Regions from separate parts of the Streptomyces sp. NPDC087215 genome, predicted to be linked through region 1. Evidence: riboswitches for the same ligand, from Rfam matches in the RefSeq annotation. Region 1 holds a riboswitch; each other region holds the start of a gene.
The links. A riboswitch is a leader RNA that binds a small molecule or an ion and turns the genes downstream of it on or off. The one in region 1 is predicted to bind cyclic di-AMP.
Positions count from the first base shown of each region.

Region 2: linked by a shared signal. The riboswitch ahead of ACIO92_RS30085 (LysM peptidoglycan-binding domain-containing protein) and the one ahead of ACIO92_RS25150 (C40 family peptidase) in region 1 are both predicted to bind cyclic di-AMP.
Region 3: linked by a shared signal. The riboswitch ahead of ACIO92_RS02675 (peptidoglycan DD-metalloendopeptidase family protein) and the one ahead of ACIO92_RS25150 (C40 family peptidase) in region 1 are both predicted to bind cyclic di-AMP.
Region 4: linked by a shared signal. The riboswitch ahead of ACIO92_RS31265 (transglycosylase family protein) and the one ahead of ACIO92_RS25150 (C40 family peptidase) in region 1 are both predicted to bind cyclic di-AMP.

Region 1 covers NZ_JBIUZD010000011.1:65,309-68,874, reverse strand. Annotated here, with positions in the region: gene ACIO92_RS25165 (urease subunit alpha) at 1-233, opposite strand, end outside; gene ACIO92_RS25160 (urease subunit beta) at 226-558, opposite strand; gene ACIO92_RS25155 (urease subunit gamma) at 571-873, opposite strand; cyclic di-AMP (ydaO/yuaA leader) riboswitch at 1,403-1,610, shown strand; gene ACIO92_RS25150 (C40 family peptidase) at 1,614-2,090, shown strand; gene ACIO92_RS25145 (ATP-binding protein) at 2,344-2,781, opposite strand; gene ACIO92_RS25140 (8-amino-7-oxononanoate synthase) at 2,950-3,566, opposite strand, start outside.
Region 2 covers NZ_JBIUZD010000017.1:58,400-61,965, reverse strand. Annotated here, with positions in the region: gene ACIO92_RS30090 (phosphoribosyltransferase family protein) at 1-1,215, shown strand, start outside; gene ACIO92_RS30085 (LysM peptidoglycan-binding domain-containing protein) at 1,209-2,093, opposite strand; cyclic di-AMP (ydaO/yuaA leader) riboswitch at 2,098-2,284, opposite strand; gene ACIO92_RS30080 (hypothetical protein) at 2,626-3,444, shown strand; gene ACIO92_RS30075 (phosphocholine-specific phospholipase C) at 3,456-3,566, opposite strand, start outside.
Region 3 covers NZ_JBIUZD010000001.1:640,542-644,107, forward strand. Annotated here, with positions in the region: gene ACIO92_RS02670 (SGNH/GDSL hydrolase family protein) at 1-27, opposite strand, end outside; gene ACIO92_RS02675 (peptidoglycan DD-metalloendopeptidase family protein) at 181-1,158, opposite strand; cyclic di-AMP (ydaO/yuaA leader) riboswitch at 1,163-1,318, opposite strand; gene ACIO92_RS02680 (tyrosine-protein phosphatase) at 1,713-2,534, shown strand; gene ACIO92_RS02685 (DUF6126 family protein) at 2,649-2,804, opposite strand; gene ACIO92_RS02690 (XRE family transcriptional regulator) at 2,837-3,466, opposite strand.
Region 4 covers NZ_JBIUZD010000019.1:99,991-103,556, forward strand. Annotated here, with positions in the region: gene eno (phosphopyruvate hydratase) at 1-395, opposite strand, end outside; gene ACIO92_RS31265 (transglycosylase family protein) at 1,035-1,760, opposite strand; cyclic di-AMP (ydaO/yuaA leader) riboswitch at 1,764-1,935, opposite strand; gene ACIO92_RS31270 (transglycosylase family protein) at 2,194-3,249, opposite strand; gene ACIO92_RS31275 (cytochrome P450) at 3,357-3,566, opposite strand, start outside.

The sequences.
Region 1 (3,566 bases):
GCCCCGGTGATGACGGTGTCGGGGGCCCCCTCGGCGCGGGTGGTGCGGGCCTGGCCCATCGACTCTCGGATGACCTTGCCGCCGCCGAAGACGGCTTCGTCCCCGGCCCGGCCGGGGCCTCCGCTGCGGTCCTCCTCGATCTCCACGAAGAGGTCGGTGTCGGCGAGCCGGAGGCGGTCGCCGGTGGTGGGGCCGAACAGGTCGGCGTAGACGGCGCGGTGCAGATCAGGCACGGGAGTCCTCTTCGTTCGCGTCCAGGGGACCCGCGGTCTCGCCGCGCAGACCGGGGACGATCCGGCGGCCGGTGAGGGGAACGAGTTCGACCTCGACGGGGATGCCGGGTTCGAAGCGGACGGCGGTTCCGGCGGCGATGTGCAGCCGCTGTCCGCGCGCGGCGGCACGGTCGAACTCGAGTCCGGGGTTGACCTCGGCGAAGTGGTAGTGGGAGCCGACCTGGACGGGCCGGTCGGCGGCGTTGAGCACGGTCAGACGCGTGACGGGGCGCCCCTCGTTGAGGGGGACGGGGCCGTCCGCGTACAGGATCTCTCCGGGGATCATCGGCGCGTCCGTTCAGACGATGGGGTCGTGGACGGTGACGAGCTTGGTGCCGTCCGGGAAGGTGGCCTCGACCTGGACGTCGTGGATCATCTCGGGGACGCCCTCCATGACCTCGTCGCGGGTGAGCACCTGGCGTCCGGAGGCCATCAGTTCGGCGACCGTGCGGCCGTCCCTGGCGCCTTCGAGGACATGAGCGGTGATCAGCGCGACGACCTCGGGGTGGTTGAGTCGCACACCGCGTGCCCTGCGCTTCTCGGCCACGTCGGCGGCCACATGGATGAGCAGGCGTTCCTGCTCGTGCGGGCTCAATTGCACACTTCCACCTCACAGTCGTCCGCCGGGACGGGACCCGGACAGCTGCGGACCCTACCGAGCTTCAACACCTTGTTGAATGCTGGAGCGCGGTACACCGGCAGACATTGCACGTTAGGGCGGAAGTTTTTCCGGCTGGTTAACTACGCCTTTGCGATCACATGATCATCGGACCGACGACGGTACATACGGAGCCGGACCCTCCCCTGACGGATCGACATCCGGCCGTGTCGTGTCGAGGGCCGGACGGCCGACACGTGTCGCAGAATCCCTCCCTCGTTCGGAGTAGTCGACGAGTCGATATTCAGACCGGTCAACTTGCGCCATCGATGTACTCATCTGGCGGAATCGAACGTTCCATCGCTGGTGCGGGGCTCGCCGGGGGTACCTCCGATGATCACGAAACCCTCCTGTCCACCCGAACGGATCAGTCGTGAGGAGCCTCACATATCGCCGTTTCCACTCGGATTTCACCCCTGGTGTGAGTCAAGATCCCTGTCGACGACAAGCCCCCGCCGCCGCGGCGGGGCGGTCCGGGCGGACGCCGAGTCCTGCCGCTGTCCCGGACGTCTGGTCGACAGGATTGGACCGGCAGGAGTGGAGGACCCGATTTTTACGGGGCGTACGCGCTGTTTCCCACAGCGGGGCCGCCCCTTGGGGTGAAGCCGCAACCGCGGCCGGGCATCTTCGCCTGCCCGAACCCGACAGGTCATCCTTCACAGGCGGCTGACGAAGGGTTGCGCATGACTGCGCAGATGCACGTCCCGTCCCTGCTGTCCCGGGTCGGAGCCGTCTCGGCTCTCACTCTCGCCGCCGTCGGCGGCACGCTGCTCGCACCGGGTGCGGCGCCGGAGGCCCAGGCAGCGACGAACTACGCGAACAAGGCACTGAGCGTCGCCGCGTCCAAGAAGGGAGCACCGTACCGGTACGGGAGCGCCGGACCCTCCAGGTTCGACTGCTCCGGTCTGACGCTCTACGCGTACCAGAAGGCGGGCAAGTCGCTGCCCCGCACCGCGCAGCAGCAGTACAACAGAACCACACGCGTCTCCGCCGCCTCACGGCAGAAGGGGGACCTGGTCTTCTTCCACTCCGGCGGAAGGGTCTACCACGTGGGCATCTACGCCGGGAGCGGCAAGATCTGGCACTCGCCCAAGACGGGGTCCTGGGTGAAGCTCGACAAGATCTGGTCGTCCAAGATCTACTACGGCCGCGTCCGCTGACCCGGCGGAACCGACGGCCGGTCCGTGAACTGACCCGGGGCCGGTCCGTGAACTGATCAGGCGGAACGGACGGCGCCGGTCCGTGCGGGGTGCGGTGGCGCCGCCGCATCCCGCACGGACCCGGGCCGACCCCTGGCGGTACGGTCCCGGCGACCGCGCGTCCCCCGCGGAAGCCGCCTCCGGGGCCCCTCTCGGGCCCGCGACGACGGCATCGGCCCGGGTCACGACGACGGACCCGCCCCACGCGGGTCCGTCAGCGGCTGGCCAGCGGGGCGGGGGTCCACGGGAGGGAGATCCGGACCGTCTTGCCGCCCTCCTCGATCGGGGTCACGGAGAGACGCCCGCCGGCCTCCGCCGCGAGGGCCCTGACGATGACCATGCCCCTGCCGTTGTCCTGCTGGACCGCGGCGGGCAGACGGCGCGGCAGCCTCGGATGACTGTCGGTGACACCGATGTGCAGCTGCTCCTCCCGGTCGAGCCTGAGGTCCACCGTGAAGGTGGGCGACTGGCCGAGGGTGTGCAGCACGGCGTTGGTGGCCAGCTCGGAGACGACGATCCGGATCGCGTCCGCGGTCTCCGTGGCGTCGTCCAGGCCCCAGCAGCCGAGAACCTCCGCCACGAACCGCCGGGCCGTGGACACCGAGGCGGGTTCGCTCGGCAGAGTGACGGATGCTTCCTGCTGGTCTGCCATGGCGACGCCGTCCCTTTCCGCCGGGGCCGCTGCCCCGGATCGCACTGCGCGTCAGACTGCCACCGATCGGGCCGCGCCGGGAGGCGTTCTCCCAAGATATGTCCCCATCTGTCGCCCGAAGCGGTGAACGCGAAGGCCCCGGGACGCACCGGGCCGCCGTCCGCCGGGTCAGCCGGCCGGAGCCGTCCGCAGGATCGTTTCCACCGCGTACGCGATCCGCTCGTCCGTCAGATCCGCGCGGGCCGTGAGCCGTAGCCGCGAGACCCCGTCGGGCACGGAGGGCGGCCGGAAACAGCCGACCGCGAGCCCCCGCTCCCGGCAGTCCGCCGCCCAGCGCAGCGCCGCCTCCGGGGAGGGGGCGCGCACCGAGACCACGGCCGCGTCGGGCCGGGCGGCCGTCAGACCCGCCCCGGTGAGGAGCCGGTGCAGGGTGGTGGCAACCGTACGGGTCCGCTCCGCGAGACCCGGCTCGGCCGCCAGCAGACGCAGGGCCGCCAGCGCGCCCCCGGCGGCGGCCGGGGCGAGACCGGTGTCGAAGATGAAGGTGCGGGCCGCGTTGACCAGGTGCTCGACCACCCGGGCCGGGCCGAGGACCGCGCCGCCCTGACTGCCGAGGGACTTCGACAGGGTGACGGTGGCCACCACGTCCTCGTCGCCCGCGAGCCCGGCCCCGTGCAGGGCCCCCCGACCGCCGTCGCCGAGGACGCCGAGGCCGTGGGCGTCGTCCACGACCAGACCGGCGCCGTGCGCGCGGCAGGCGGCGGCGAGCGCGGACAGCGGGGCCC
Region 2 (3,566 bases), on a different contig from region 1:
CCGCTCGACGTCTGTCTCGTCCGGAAGCTGGGCGTGCCACGGCAGCCGGAGCTGGCGATGGGCGCGCTCGGCGAGGGCGGCGTACGCGTGCTCAACGAGCGGGTGCTGCGGGACGCCGGGGTGACGGAGCGGGAACTCGCGGCCGTGGAGGAGCGTGAGCTGCGGGAACTGGAGCGGCGGGGCCGCCGCTACCGGGGGAGCGGGCCTCCCGAACCGCTCGGGGGCCGGACGGTCCTGGTCGTCGACGACGGGCTCGCCACCGGGGCCACCGCCCTCGCGGCCTGCCGGGTGGTACGGGCCGGGGGCGCCGCCCGGATCGTCCTCGCGGTCCCGGTCGCCCCGCGCGACTGGACGGCCCGGCTGGGCGGCGAGGCCGACGAGACGGTGAGCGTCCGCACACCGGACCCGTTCTTCGCGATCGGACGGTTCTACCGGGACTTCTCGCAGACCCCGGACACCGAGGTGATCGCGTGCCTGGAGCGGAACCGGGCCGCGCGGGGGCGGGCGGCCAGGGGCGCGGACGGTCGGACGGTCCGGGACGCGGACGCTGCGGCGGCCGTTCCGGGCGGGGGCGGGCCCGTGGCGCGGGACGTCCGCGTCCCGTTCCCCGGCGGCGAGCTGCCAGGACGGCTCGTGGTGCCCGAGGGCGCCACCGGCGTCGTGCTCTTCGCCCACGGCAGCGGCAGCGGCAGGCACAGCCCCCGCAACCGCGCCGTCGCGGCGGCGCTGAACCGGGCCGGGCTCGGCACGCTCCTGTTCGACCTGCTCACCGAGGCCGAGGCGGCCGACCGGGCGCTGGTCTTCGACGCGCCGCTGCTCGCCGGGCGGCTGGCCGGGGCCACGGAGTGGCTGGCAGGGGACCCGGCGGGCGCCGGACTGCCGCTCGGGTACTTCGGGGCGAGCACCGGGGCCGCCGCCGCGCTGTGGGCGGCGGGCGATCCCGCCTCCCGGGTGGCCGCCGTCGTCTCGCGGGGCGGTCGGCCGGACCTCGCCGCGAGACGGCTGGGACTGGTGCGCGCCCCGACGCTGCTGGTCGTGGGCGGCCGTGACGCACGGGTCGTCGAGCTGAACCGGCGGGCCCGGTCGCTGCTGCGCTGCGAGAACGGGCTCGCCCTGGTGCCGGGCGCCGGTCACCTCTTCGAGGAGCCGGGCGCCCTGGAGGAGGTGGCCGAGCTCGCCACCTCCTGGTTCACCGGGCACCTGCGGGATCAGTAGGCCCCGTTGACGTTGTCGATGGAGCCGTAGCGGTCGGCCGCGTAGTTGCAGGCGGCGGTGATGTTGGCGACCGGGTCGTACAGGTCCACGGGAGTGCCCGGCACGTGGTAGGCGAGGAAGGTCGGCTCGATGACCTGGAGCAGCCCCTTGGAGGGCGTGCCCGCCACCGCGTTGGAGTCCCAGAGGTTGATGGCCCGGGGGTTGCCGGAGGACTCGCGCATCACATTGCGGAGGATGCCGTCGTACGAGCCGGGGATGCCGTGCCGGGCCATGACGTCCAGGGACTCCCGGATCCAGCCGTCGAGGTTGTCGGTGTACTGGACGGCGGCGATCGGGACGGCCTTCAGGGCGACGGTGGCGGCGGAGGAGACCGCCCCGGTGGCGGAGGCGCCGGTGCCGGTGGCCACGGCGGGGACGGCCCGGCTCTCGGAACGGTTCGCCCGTTCGGCGGAGTCGGACGCCTTCCGCGCCTGTGCGGGGGCGGCCTTCGCGGAAATCCGATGAATCGTCAGTTCAAGGCCGGGGTGAATGAGTGACGGATTGTCACCCACGGCGTTCTTGTTGATCCGGTAAAGGTCTTCCCAGCCGCCCTGAATTCCCTTCTTCTGGGCGATGAGGGAAAGGGAGTCACCGCTGACGACCGTGTAGGTGCGGGCGGCGGCGGGGGCGGCCGGGGCCTTCGCGGGGGCGGCGGGGGCGGCTGCCGGGGCGGCGACGGCGGTGCGGGCGACGGTTTCCTGGACTCCGGAAACGGGCGCGGCACCGGCCATGGCGGGGGCGATCAGGGGCAGGGCCAGGGCGGCTCCACCTGTGCTGATCAGCGCCCAGCCACGGGAGACGGAGCGGCGGGGGCGGCGGTGCTTGCTCTGTGCGGGCATGGCGGATTCCTCTCCGGCGCCTGCGGGGTGAGCTGTCGGGTTCGGACGGGAGATGTCCGGCCGCGCGCACGCGGCTGCACCCCGAGCCGCCCCGGATTCCCGGGTCGGCGTATTCGTGGGTCCCCCGCTCCTGCCGTCGGGTGAAAAGGGGAAGTATTTCGAACGGTGGCAGGATTCGGCGATCCGCTCGAATGCAGGTGACCGTAGGGCAGCCATACGGTGCGGAACAAGAGGATCAGTGCGGAGAAATGCGGAAAGGATCACGGAATTCTGATTGTTCAAGATCGAACGCGGCCGGGGCGGGCGGGGAATTCCTTGCCCGGTACGGGCCCTGAGCCCTCGGCCTCCCGGTTCACCGCAAGGAGAGTGAGTCGCGTCACGCGGAAGCGGATGTCCCGATATGGTGCTTAGTTCCGTTAATAGGGAAGTGCGACATAAGGACTAGTCGCCACGACGGGCATTCAATGTCAAAAGTCGCAAAACGGGCATTTGACATGAAAGATGAGGGTGATCCCGACCGAGGAGCCCCCGGATGCCACCCACCGCCCCCCAGCTCAGCCCCGACGACCTCGACCGCGAGGCCGCCGCCCTCCATGACAGCGACGCCTGGCAGCGGATTGTCGAGGAGTGGACCGCCGCCGTGCCCGCCGCGACCCCTTCCGCTTCTCCGGCCCTGACCCCGACGGCGTCCCCGATCCCGATCCCGACCCTGACCGTGTCCCCGGCCCCGGCCCCGGCCCCGGCCCCGGCCCCGGCCCCGGCCCCGGCCCCGGCCGTGTCCCCGGCCCCGCTTCCGCTGGCGCCCGTGCCCGGCCCGCCGCCCGCTCGCGTGCCCGTCCTCGCGCCCCCGCCCGCACCCGGCGAGGACGCGGACCCCGAGGCGTGGCGGCGGCTGCTCACCGTCCCGGTGGACCGGCTCGTCGCCGACGCGCTCGGCACCCTGCCCCCGCCCCCGCCCGTCGAGCGCCGCCTCCCCGGTCGGATCGGAGCCGTCCTCCCCGACCGGCTGCACGCCTGGCGCCGGATCGGCAGCCCGGAGCTGCGCCCCTCGGTCCACCTCGGCTACGCCCGCCTCGTCCTGACGGAGTGGGGCTGGCAGAACACCCCGTACCGGCTGCGTGACGCCCGGGGTGCCCGGTGCGTGTGCGGCGCCCTGCTCGCCGCCCACCGCCTGGGATACGGCGGCGGGGCGACCATGAACGAGGCGGCGGCCTGGATCATGACCGAACTGCGCTCGCGCGGATGGCACGAGCTGATCGGGCCGTGGAACCGGGCCCCCGGCCGCACGGCGGGCGACGCGGTGGCCCTGCTCGACGCCACGATCCGCCGCGCCGCGCTCGCCGGGCGCTGAGCCGCCCCGGATCAGCCGCTGACGCTCGGTGCCCCGGTCTCGATGTGTCCGGTGTACCGGCGCGACCAGGTCCCGTCGAGGTCGGCGAGGACCGTGAAGTCGTACCAGCCGTTCTGGTGGGC
Region 3 (3,566 bases), on a different contig from region 1:
GTCTGTTGATCTCGAATCGTCTGCCACGGGTGGACATCCTTCCCTTTCGGATGTGACCTACGCGACCGTAAGGAGGGGTTGACGCCGGGTGACATATGACACCGATAAAGAAATTGCCAAGCCGGAATACGCCGGAGGCCCGGCACGCACGGGTGCCGGGCCTTCGGTGGGGCGGGTGCGTCAGACGGAGACGCCGTGCTGGCGGAGGTAGGCCAGCGGATCGACGTCGGAGCCGTAGCCCGGCGAGGTCCGGATCTCGAAGTGGAGGTGGGGTCCGGTGGAATTGCCGGTGGAGCCGGAGAGGCCGATCTGCTGTCCGCCGGAGACCGCCTGGCCCGCCGAGACGGCGAGCGAGGAGAGGTGGGCGTACTGCGAGTAGTTGCCGTCGGCGTGCTGGATGACGACCTCGTTGCCGTAGGAGCCGCTCCAGCCCGCCGAGACGACCGTGCCCGCGCCGACGGCGCGGACGGTGGTGCCGGAGGAGGCGATGAAGTCGACACCGGTGTGGTAACCGGAGGACCACATGGAGCCGGAGGCGCGGTACGGGGTGGAGAAGCCGCCGCTGACGGGCTTGACCCAGCCGGAGGAGGAGGCCGAGGAGCCGGAGGACTGCGTCGTGGACGAGCCGGAGTCCGGGGTGGTGGCCTGGGCGGCCGGGCGCTCGGAGCTCCGGGTGGTGTGCGTGGAGTCGCCGGAGTCCTGGGCGGCGGGGGCCTTGCGCTCGGTCTTCGGGGCGGCCGTGGCGGGGCTCTTCGGGGCGGCGGCGGGAGCGGTGCTCCTGGCGCCGAGGGTGAGCTTCATGCCGGGCAGGATGAACGAGGGGTTCTCGCCGACGACCTGGCGGTTGTCCGCGTAGAGCCGCTGCCAGCCACCGGTGAGGTGGTGCTCGGCGGCGATCTTCGAGAGGTGGTCGCCAGGGACGACGGCGTACGTCCTCGGCGCGGCCGGGGCCGCGACCGGCGCCGCGGCGGGCGCCTTGGCCTGGGCGGCGACGGTGACGGTCCGCGCGGGGGCGGCCGGGGCCGTCTGCTCGGCGGCGTGGGCACCGGTGGCGCCGAGGAGCGGGAGGGCGACGACGGCGCCTCCCGTACCGGCGGCGGCGATGCCCCGGGTGAGGGAGTTGTTCCTGGGACGGCGGTGCTTACCCTTCGCGGGCATGGCGAATTCCTCTCCGGCGCCTGCGAGGTGAGCTGTCGGGTTCGGACGGGAGATGTCCGGCCGCGCTCTCGCGCGACTTCACCCCGAGCCGTCCTGCGTCGCGGGACCGGCGTACTTCCTGGGTCCCCCGCTCCTGCCACGCATGGGATGAGTGGAATTCCGGACGGTGGCAGGATTCGGCGGTCCGACCGGATTGACGGTGACGCTAGACGAGCGTTTCGGCGCGAACAAGCCGATGCTTTATCAGTTCGGCGTCCGCTCGCTCCCGGGCCCGGAATTCCGGTCACCCTGCGTGGATGACACTTCTTCGACTCCCTTTTTCCGTAAGGCGATTGCGTCGCGGCCCCGGGCACGATCCGTCACTTCTATGACGCTGCTCACGCTCCGATTCCCATCTCATCTGCAATCAGGGCGTGTTATCCGGAAGGTGTGAATACGGACAGATCGCCCATTCCTAGCCAGGGGGGTGCGCCCCGTTCGTCCTGCCTGGATGATTGGCTCTTGGAATCGGCCCCGTGCCGTACCCCCGAACGCCGAATTCTCCAGGAGCATCCGTGACGCAGCAGCTGCCGCAGGTCCCGCCCGCCGAAGCGAACGAGCCCGAGCTGGCCGAGGTCCGCAACTTCCGGGACGTGGGCGGCCTGCCGACGACGGACGGGCGCGCGGTGCGCCCCGGCCGTCTGTTCCGCAGCGGCCACCTCGCCCACGCGACCGAGGAGGACGCCGCCTTCCTCGCCTCGCTGGACCTGCACACCGTCTTCGACTTCCGCAACCAGGCCGACGTGCGCATCGAGGGGGCGGACGTCGAGCTTCCGGGCGTGCGCAACGTGAACATACCCCTGAACGACCCGGCCGAGGGCAAGGAGTTCTGGCGGCTGGTGCGGGACGGGGACATAGCCCAGCTGCGGGAGATCCTCGGTGGGGACAAGGCCGCCGACCGGATGGCCGATTCCTATCGGAAGATGGTGGTCGAGCGCACCGCCGACCACAGCCGCATCCTGCACGCGCTCGCGGAGAACAGCGTCCCCGCCCTGATGCACTGCGCGGCGGGCAAGGACCGCGCCGGGCTCTCGATCGCGATCACCCTGCTCGCCCTCGGGGTCGAGCGCTCGGCGATCGAGGCCGACTACGTGAAGTCGAACGACCCGCACCGCCGCTACAAGGTGAGCCGCAGCTCCACCGCGTCCGACGCCATGTCGCCCGAGGTGATGGAGCTGCTGAGCCCGCTGTTCGACGCGCGGGTGGAGTATCTGCGGGGCGCCTTCGAGACGATCGAGGAGACCTGGGGCTCGGTGGACACCTACCTCGCCGAGGGCCTCAAGCTGACCCCGGAGACCCTCGGGCGGCTGCGGGAGCGTCTGCTCACCGAGGTCTGAGCCGGACCGTCCGGGCCGCGCCGATCTCTGCGGAGCGCGGCCCCGGCGAACCCGTACGGGGTCCGGTCTCACCGCCCGCCCGCGCGTCGGGCCCACCGCCCCTCGCCGTCCGCGCTACTGGTTCTGCCCGCCCAGCATGAAGAGCAGATACAGGAAGCCGGCGAAGAGGTGGCCCGCCACCAGGTACGCGAAGAGGCGGAGCACCAGGCCCTTGGGGAACTTGCCCTCACCGCGCTCCTCGCCGGTGACCGGTGCGTGCTTCTCGGACATGTCGAACCTTTCGGAGGAAGGGTCAGGCGGGGTCAGCGACGGTGCGGAGTTCCGTCGCCGAGGCACAGCTCGGCGACGGGGCTCTGCATCAGGGTGTGGACGAAGAGCAGCTCGGCCCCGCTGGAGGTCGCGGCGCCGATGCGGTGCGGGGTGAGCGAGTCGAAGTGCGCGCTGTCCCCGGGATCGAGGACGTGGACGGCTTCGCCGAGCGCGAGCCGCACCCGGCCCTCCAGGACGTGGATCCACTCCTCACCGGGGTGGACCCGCACGATGTCCGCCCGGGTGGCGTACGGCACGTGGACCCGCAGGCACTGGAGGGCGCGCCCGGCGCTGCCCGCCTGCCGGTAGATCCAGCCGTCCGCCTCGACGGGCTCGGAACGTCCGGCGCGGACCACGGGGTCCCGTTCGGGGGGTGTCTCCCCCAGCAGCTCGGAGACCGTCGTACCGTAGATGCGGGAGAGGGCGAGGAGCATGGGCAGCGAGGGCTGCCGGTTGCCCGTCTCCAGCCGCGAGAGATGGGCGGGCGAGAGACCGGCGCGCTGGGCGGCGGTCTCCAGGGTCAGTCCCCGGCGTCGGCGCAGGCCCCGCAGCTGCGGGGCGACGTCCGGCAGGACGTCGGGAACGGCGGGGGCCGGGGTGCTGTCCCCGGGGACGTGGTCCATGTGTCCATTCCGCCAGGATCGTGCCTCTGAGGCAAGTTTCTTGCCTCAGAGGCAAAAGTCCGGAGCGGTACGAGCCCGGCGCGGAGCGGTACGGCCCCGG
Region 4 (3,566 bases), on a different contig from region 1:
AGCGGGAGGTCGCTGGCCTCGGAGGCGGCGTGCGCGACGGCGAGGGAGACGCCGAGGATGGCGTTGGCGCCGAGCGACGACTTGTCCGGGGTGGCGTCCAGGTCGAACATGGCCTGGTCGATCAGGCGCTGCTCGGTGGCGTCGTAGCCGACGAGCTCCGGGCCGATCTGCTCGATCACGGCGAGGACGGCCTTCTCGACGCCCTTGCCCTGGTAGCGGTTGGGGTCACCGTCGCGAAGCTCGAGGGCCTCGAACGCACCGGTGGAGGCTCCGGACGGAACAGCAGCACGGCCGGTGCTGCCGTCGTCGAGGCCGACCTCGACCTCGACGGTGGGGTTGCCTCGGGAGTCCAGGATTTCCCGGGCTACGACGACGTCGATGGACGGCACGAGCATCTCCTTATGGGATGTGACGCTGGATGTGACGCAAGGTCGGCGCAGGGTCGGCTTGGCCTTGCGTCAAGAGCCTAACCGGCTCGGCGGCTCCGGCCAGCCGGGCGCCCGCCCCCTGGGACGAAAAAGGGCCCAAGGACATGCATTCAGGGGCGAAAGACCCCGGATCTACTGGACAGTAACCAAGAAGTCCTCCCGAAACCGCCGGGGAGACCCTTCTCGGGGCGCGAGGAGGGGGCTCCGCCCGTGGGCGGGGAATCCGGGAGGGAAGGGGAGTCCGTACGTGGCGGGACCCCTCCCGGAGCGGGGAGGGAGCGCGTACGCGGCGGGGACCCCGCCCCCGGTGGGGCGACCACTCGTGACGGGGGCCGGGAGAGGGAAGGGGAGTCCCGCCCGTGGCGGCGAGTCCGCCCGCGCCCGTGTCTCCGTCCGTGGCCGCGCCCGTGTCTCCGTCCGTGACCCGCGCCCGCGATCTCCGCGCGGCCCGCGCGTGGAACTCCGCAGGAGGAGAGGAGCGGGAGACCTCGGACGGCGGAAACCCCGGACCGGCGCGCACGGGGGGAGGCGCGCCGGGCCGGGGTGGTCACCGCGGGAGGGTCGTCGGTGCCGTACGGGTCGCGGGACCCGTACGGACCGCCGGGCTCACTTGAGGTGGAGCTGCTGGCCCGGGTAGATCAGGTCGGCGTGGTCGACGACGTCCTTGTTCAGCTCGAAGAGCTTGGCCCAGCCGCCCTTGACGCCGTGCGCCTGGGCGATGCTGCTGAGGGTGTCGCCGGTCACGACCTTGTACTCGCCGTCGCCCTTCTCGACCTTCTTGCCGGTCGGGGTGGTGACGGTCGCCTTCGGCGCGGCCTGCTGCTGCGCGGCCTTCTTCGGGGCCTGGCGCTGCTCGCTGCGGGTCGTCGGCTGCTCGGCCGACCGCTGCTGCGTCGGCTGCTGCTTCGGCTGCTGGGTGACGGTCTTGGGGGCGCTCTCGGCGGCGCCGCCGTCGTAGGAGGCACGGGAGAGGCCCACGCCGCAGCTCGGCCACGCGCCCTTGCCCTGGCCCGCGAGGACCTTCTCGGCGATGGCGATCTGCTGGGACTTCGACGCCTGGTTGGCGGTCGAGGCGTAGGCGGTGCCGCCGTACGCGGCCCAGGTGGAGGCCGCGAACTGGAGGCCGCCGTAGTAGCCGTTGCCCGTGTTGATGGACCAGTTGCCGCCGGACTCGCACTGGGCGACGCGGTCCCACTCGGCGACCGTGGCGGCCGAGGCGGTGCCCGCGGTCATCAGCGGGGCGGCGACGGCGACACCGGTGACGCCGACGAGCGTGACGACCTGGGTGGCCTTGGAGGGACGGCGGTGTTTGCCCTTACCGGAAAACAGCATGGAGATTCTCCTCACCGACGCCTGCGAGGTGAGCTGTCGGGTTCGGGCCAATGAGTTGCCCGGCCGCGTGTCCCAGCACGCGGCTTCACCCCAAGCCGGTCGTCGGCCGTCTCTCAACGGCCGGGTCCGGCACTTACCTTGGGTCCCCCGCTCCTGCCTTCGGCGCTTGCGCGACGACTGTTCCCGACGGCCGACGGCAGGATTCGGCGTTTCGGTCGACGGGGCCCGCGGTGGCGAGCGGTGACGACCGTAGACACAGACCCACCGGAAGTTCAAAGAGGCGAATGACGGACATTCCGACCCTCCTTGCCTTCCGGCGGGGGGTGTTTGCGCAGGTGGGAGGCGACAGGAGCAAAGTTTGCGGGTGTGACACGCCAGTTGGGGCGAAGAGACCCATGTCTCACTTGCCCAGAACCGGACATATGACCCCGAATCACTCCGCCTGTGCGACCGGACTCTCCGTCAGGTCAAGGCTCTGACCAGGGAGGATGAGGTCCGGGTCGGTGCCGACCGTCTTCCGGTTGGCGTCATAGAGCGCGGTCCAGCCTCCGGGCAGCTCGTTCTGCTGCGCGATGTCGGACAGGCTGTCGCCCGCCTTCACCGTGTACGCGCCCGAAGTGCCCTGACTGTCCGTTCCGCCCGAATTCTTGGCGGCGTCGGCCAAGGGCTTCGCCGCGGTCTCCTCGGAGAGGCCGTCACCGGGCGCCGCGTGGCGACCCGTTTCGGCGGAGTCGCCCGGCTTCCCGGTCCCCTCCGGAGCCGCGTCGCCCCGGTGCTTGCCGGACCCCGTCGACGGGGCACCGGTCGTCGGCTCACCGGACGTGCCCGGTGCGACGGACCCGCCGGGCGTGGTGGTGGCGGGATCGGGGGCGCCCGGGGAGACGGGGGCCGTCGGGCCGACCGGCGCGCCCGTCACCGGCGCGCCCGTCGAGGGCGTGGCGGGACTCGTGGGCGCCGAGGTGGCGGTGCGCGCCTCGGCGGTCCGTCCGGCCGCGCCCCGGGCCGCCTCCGCCGCACCGGAGGAGGGCGGACCCGTCGTACGGTTCGACTCGGCGACGGGGCCGCCGGAGGGCTTGGGGAGGTCCGCCGGGCCCGGGTCCACCTTCGGCCGGGCGCCGTCGTTGACGAGTCCCGCGATCGGCGCGCAGGTGGCCCACGCGGTGGAACCCTTGGCGAGGGCCTTCTCGGCCACCGCTATCTGCTGGGCGCGGCTGGCCAGGTCGGGGCTGGGCGCGTAGGCGAGACCGCCGTGCCGCTCCCAGCTGTCCTGGGTGAACTGGAGGCCGCCGTAGAGGCCGTTGCCGAGGTTGGCGCTCCACTGGCCGCCGGACTCGCACTCGGCGACCCGGTCCCAGGTGGCGGCGTCGGCGGCGGACGCCGAGCCGGTGGCGAGCAGGGGCAGCGCCATGGCGGACCCGGTCACCCCCGCGGCGACGACGATGGCGGGGGCCTGACGGGGGCGGCGGTGTCGTCCGTTCCCGGAACGCATAGGAGCGCCTTTCGCGTGACAACTGGGGTGGTCGAACTGAGTTGTCGGGGAACGTAGCCGTATTCGAACGCTCATCACAAGTCGATGCACCCGCGATCACGCGAAGATCACATTTCTGACACCTCGTCAGATCCATGGAGGGGGACGGCCGGGGAGAACTCCACCGGAAGGGTGCGCAGCCCCCGCATGATGAGCCCGCCGCGCCACCGCAGTTCGGCCGGATCGGCGGCGAGCCGCAGGTCCGGGAGGCGGGTCAGCAGGGTCGCCAGGGCCGTCTGCCCTTCGAGCCGGGCGAGCGGCGCGCCCAGGCAGTAGTG